DNA from 2 places in the Kitasatospora sp. NPDC023120 genome. Region 1 is predicted to be linked to the other one. Evidence: predicted binding sites of a transcription regulator. Region 1 holds the regulator's gene; the other holds the start of a gene.

What was found. The regulator HrcA, encoded in region 1, represses chaperone genes, less so after heat shock. The targets are predictions, from matches to a motif close to TTNGCACTCNGNNNNNCNGAGTGCNAA.
Region 2: the regulator HrcA is predicted to act here: its motif matches at 839-865, upstream of ACZ3TI_RS33150 (FmdB family zinc ribbon protein).

The regions. Positions count from the first base shown of each region.
Region 1 is NZ_JBVHHY010000016.1:90,411-92,798, reverse strand. It holds gene htpX (zinc metalloprotease HtpX) at 1-749, opposite strand, end outside; gene hrcA (heat-inducible transcriptional repressor HrcA) at 1,063-2,097, shown strand; gene dnaJ (molecular chaperone DnaJ) at 2,171-2,388, shown strand, end outside.
Region 2 is NZ_JBVHHY010000029.1:30,846-33,233, reverse strand. It holds gene ACZ3TI_RS33155 (MFS transporter) at 1-737, shown strand, start outside; gene ACZ3TI_RS33150 (FmdB family zinc ribbon protein) at 877-1,191, shown strand; gene ACZ3TI_RS33145 (hypothetical protein) at 1,457-1,729, shown strand; gene mscL (large conductance mechanosensitive channel protein MscL) at 1,760-2,179, shown strand; gene ACZ3TI_RS33135 (hypothetical protein) at 2,263-2,388, opposite strand, start outside.

The DNA of each region.
Region 1 (2,388 bases):
ATCTGCCCGGTCACCTTGGTGAGGGCCGAGGCGAGGGCGCTGGGCCGGCCGGTGAGCTGGGCGGCGGCGCGGTCGGCGGCGAGTTCGCGGTAGCGGGAGAGCAGCCGGGTGAGCAGGAAGCTGATCGCGTAGACGACCATCGAGACCAGCGGGATGACCAGGGCCACGATGGCCGCGTTCTGGTCGTTGTTGTTGCGGCCGCCGAGGAAGCCGCCGTACATGGCGATCCGGGTCATCGCGCCGGCGAGCACACCGAGGAAGCCGGCGATGGTCATCACCGCGACGTCCCGGTGGGCGACGTGGGACAGCTCGTGCGCGAGGACGCCCTCCAGCTCCTCCGGCTCCAGCCGGCGCAGCAGGCCGGTGGTCACGCAGACCACCGTGTTCTGCGGGTTGCGGCCGGTGGCGAAGGCGTTGGGCATGTCGTTGTCGGCGACCGCCACGCGGGGTTTGGGCATGTCGGCCAGGGCGCAGAGCCGGTCGATCGTGCCGTGCAGCTGGGGGAACTCCTCCGGGGACACCCGGTGGGCGCCCATCGCCCGTTCGGTGATCTTGTCGCTGAACCAGAACTGGGCCACGAACAGCCCGCCGGAGATCAGGACGATCAGCGGCCAGGCGCCGCGCAGCAGCGCGATCAGCAGGCCGGTGAAACCGACGTACAGCAGCCCGATCACGAACATCGTCACGACCATGCGGCCGGTCAGGCCGCGGTCGGGCGCGAAACGGGTGTGCTGGCCCGAGCTCGACATCGCTTGCTCCTCCATTCGCCGTCGCTTTCGATGCTGCCACCCGGACGGCCCCGGGGCACCACCCCCGCGCCGGGAACCGCGGACGGTCCCGGTGCGGGGGCGGTGCGGCGGGTGGCACCAGGAACTGCGGGGAGGATCACCCCGGTCGGGCCGTTCCTGCCGTAGGACCCGGGCCGTACACTGGCAGGTACGGTTTTGGCACTCGGGTGTTCAGAGTGCCAAGGCCGGGGTCTCCCGGAGCGGCCCGCAGCAGCACACAGGGACATACAGGGACAACAGACGGACAACGTGCGAAGACGGAGGTGCGTGCCCCATGGCCGGTGAGGTCCGCCAGCTGGACGACCGCAAGCTCGCCGTGCTCCGCGCGATCGTGCAGGACTACGTGGGCACCGAGGAGCCGGTCGGCTCCAAGGCCCTGGTGGAGCGGCACAACCTCGGGGTCTCGCCGGCGACCGTCCGCAACGACATGGCGGCGCTGGAGGAGGAGGGCTACATCCACCAGCCGCACACCAGCGCCGGCCGCATCCCGACCGACAAGGGGTACCGCCTCTTCGTCGACAAGCTCGCCGAGATCAAGCCGATGAGCGCCCCCGAGCGCCGGGCCATCCGGCACTTCCTGGACGGCGCGGTCGACCTGGACGACGTGGTCGCGCGCACCGTGCGGCTGCTCGCCCAGCTGACCAGGCAGGTCGCGGTGGTCCAGTACCCGTCCCTGACGCGCTCCACGGTGCGGCACATCGAGCTGGTGGCGCTGGCCCCGGCGAAGGTGATGCTGGTGCTGATCACCAACACCGGCCGGGTCGAGCAGCGGATGGTCGACTGCCCGGGCCCGGTCGGCGAGACGGTCCTGGCGGACCTGCGGAGCGTGATCAACGGCAGGGCGGCCGGCCGGCGCCTCCCGGAGGTGCCGGGGCTGCTGGAGGAGCTCCCGGCGATGTTCGAGCAGGCCGACCGGCCGACCGTCAGCACGGTCCTGGCGACGCTGTTCGAGACGCTCGCCGAACAGAACGAGGAGCGGATCATGCTGGCCGGCACGGCCAACCTGACCCGCTTCGGGCACGACTTCCCCCTCACCATCCAGCCGGTGCTGGAGGCCCTGGAGGAGCAGGTCATCCTGCTCCGCCTCCTGGGTGAGACCAATGACGCCGCGATGACGGTCCGGATCGGGCGGGAGAACGCCTACGAAGGGCTGAATTCCACCTCGGTCGTGTCGGTCGGTTACGGTTCGGGCGACGAGAGCGTGGCCAAACTGGGTGTGATCGGTCCGACCCGGATGGACTACCCGGGCACAATGGGGGCGGTGCGGGCGGTGGCACGGTACGTGGGTCAGATCCTGGCCGAGTCGTAGCAATCAGCCGCTGTCAGATACCTGACGGCGTCCAGTCGCAGCACTACTACAGGCGGAACAAGCGGAGCATTTGGTGGCCACGGACTACTACGCGGTACTCGGCGTCCGACGGGATGCGGGGCAGGACGAGATCAAGAAGGCGTTCCGGCGCCTGGCACGCGAACTGCACCCGGACGTCAACCCGGACCCGAAGACGCAGGAGCGGTTCAAGGAGATCAACGCCGCCTACGAGGTGCTCTCCGACCCGCAGAAGCGCCAGGTCTACGACCTCGGCGGGGACCCGCTGTCCCC
Region 2 (2,388 bases), on a different contig from region 1:
TGACCCTCGTCGGCGGTCTGGCCTTCGCCGCCCAGCGGCGCACCGCCCCCGCCCGGATCACGCCGGAGCCCGGCACCAAGCGCGCCTCGGCGCTCGCCTCCCCCGGCGTCCGGCTGCTGGTCGGCGCCTTCCTCGGGGTCGGCGCGGTGTTCGGCGGCATGCAGGTCTCGGTCAACGCCTTCGCCGACTCGGTCGGGCAGCACGACGCGGGCGGCACCGTGTACGGGATCTTCGCGGGCGGCTCGATGCTGGCCGGTGTGCTGTACGGCGTGATCGCCTGGCGGCGGCCCGTCCAGCAGCGGATGCTGATCGGCTACGCACTGCTGGTGCTGGGCTGCTCCACGCTGTGGGCGATGCCGAACCTCATCGCGCTCACCGTCGCCGGACTGGTCTGCGGTCTGGCCATCGCACCGACCCTGATCAGCGGCTACACCCTGGTCGAGACGCTGGTCGCGGACGGCGCCAAGACGGAGGCCTTCACCTGGCTGACCGGCGCCATCGGGCTGGGGCTCGCGGTCGGCTCGATGGCGGCCGGCAGGCTGATCGACGGGCACGGGCCGTCCACCGGGTTCCTGGTGCCGCTGATCGGCGCCGGGCTGGGGCTGGTCGCGCTGTTCTCGCTGCGGCACCTGCTGGTGGCTCCGCGGACGGGGCACGGCCGGATCGTCGCGGGCTCCGCGGCGGCCTCCGGGGAGCGCGCGGACGCTGCGCAGCTGGTGGGCGCGGCCAAGGGCTGAGCGACGGTGGTCCGGGGGCGGTGGTCCGGCGGCCCGGCCGGTCGCATGTCACACCGGAGTCGCTGGACTGATCCAGCGGAATGCCGCATCATTGACCATCGTTAGCACTCATCAGGCGAGAGTGCCAGGAGGAAGACAAGTGCCCACGTACCAGTACCAGTGCACCGAGTGCGGCAACGGCCTGGAGGCGGTGCAGAAGTTCACCGACGAAGCGCTGACCACGTGCCCCGACTGCCAGGGACGGCTCCGCAAGGTCTTCTCTGCCGTGGGCGTCGTGTTCAAGGGCTCCGGCTTCTACCGGACCGACAGCCGCTCCTCCTCCAGCAGCTCGGTCGGCTCCGGGTCGTCGTCGACTTCCTCGACGTCGTCCTCCTCGTCGTCCGCTTCCTCGTCGTCGTCGGCTTCGGGCACGGGATCCTCGGCCCCGTCCAGCCCGGCTCCGGCCGCGAGCTGAGGCGCCCCAGCAGCCCCAGTAGTCTTCGGAAAGGCCCGTCGGCCCCGCTTTCACGCGGGACGGCGGGCCTTTCCGCGTCTTGTCACACCACTTTCGTCACCCCGGACGGGCGGGATCCACCCGTGCGGGTGTACGAATTCGTCAACAGGGGCCGGTTATCCACAGGCTGGGGAAAGGGCTTTCCGGAATCGTCCGGAGGGCGCATCGTGAGGGTCGCCGGCCGGCCCATCGGGGGTCGGCCGCCCGACCCTTCGGAGGTGCGTCGATGACGACCGTGAGCTTCTCCGTACCGCTGCCCGCTCCCGCCGTACCACCCCGGCAGGAGGTGCCCGGCTTTCCGCCGATCCGGCGCGGGTGCGGCGGGTGGCACCGCTGGCGCAGCGCGGTGCGGCACCGGGCCGGGGTGCCCGTGCTGGTGCTGCTCGCGGTGGCCGCAGCGCTCGCGCTCGGGCCCGCGCGGGCCGGGCTGCCGCCGCCCGGCGGGGGCGCGCTGAGCCGGACAGGTTGTCAATCCGGGATTACGGAAGATCACCCGTGACCTGGTGACGACTTCGTCGTTCGAGGCGGCATGAAGGGCTTCAAGGAATTCCTGCTGCGCGGAAATGTCGTCGAACTCGCCGTCGCCGTGGTCATCGGCGCGGCTTTCACCAGCATCATCAACGCCTTCGTCAAGGGGGTGATCAATCCGATGGTCGGCGTATTCGGAACGAAGGACCTGGGTTCCTACAGTTCCTGTCTCAAGGGGCCCTGCGAGGTGGGCCCGACCGGTGAGGTCACGTCCGGAATCCTCATCCTGTGGGGATCGGTGCTCAGTGCCGTCCTGCAGTTCCTGATCACCGCGGCCGTCGTCTACTTCGTCCTGATCGTGCCCATGAACCGGCTGGCGGCCCGCCGCAAGAGCCCCGTCGAGGTGGCGGCGGAGGCAGAAGCCAAGGAGGTCCAACTGCTGACCGAGATCCGCGACGCACTGGTCACGCCGCTGCGCTGACGCGAAGGGAGCCCCCGCCCCTGTCCCTGCCCGTCCCCTGTCCCTGCCCGTCCCTGCCCGTCCCCTGTCCGTCCCCGTCCCTCTCAGTCCCCGTGGTGCGGCGGGCGCTGGCTCAGGTACCAGTCCAGCCCCCGCCCACCGCCCCCTCCGGCTCCGGATCGCTCGCTCCAGCCGGCGTCGGTGTCGTCCCGGGACTGCTGCTCCAGCGG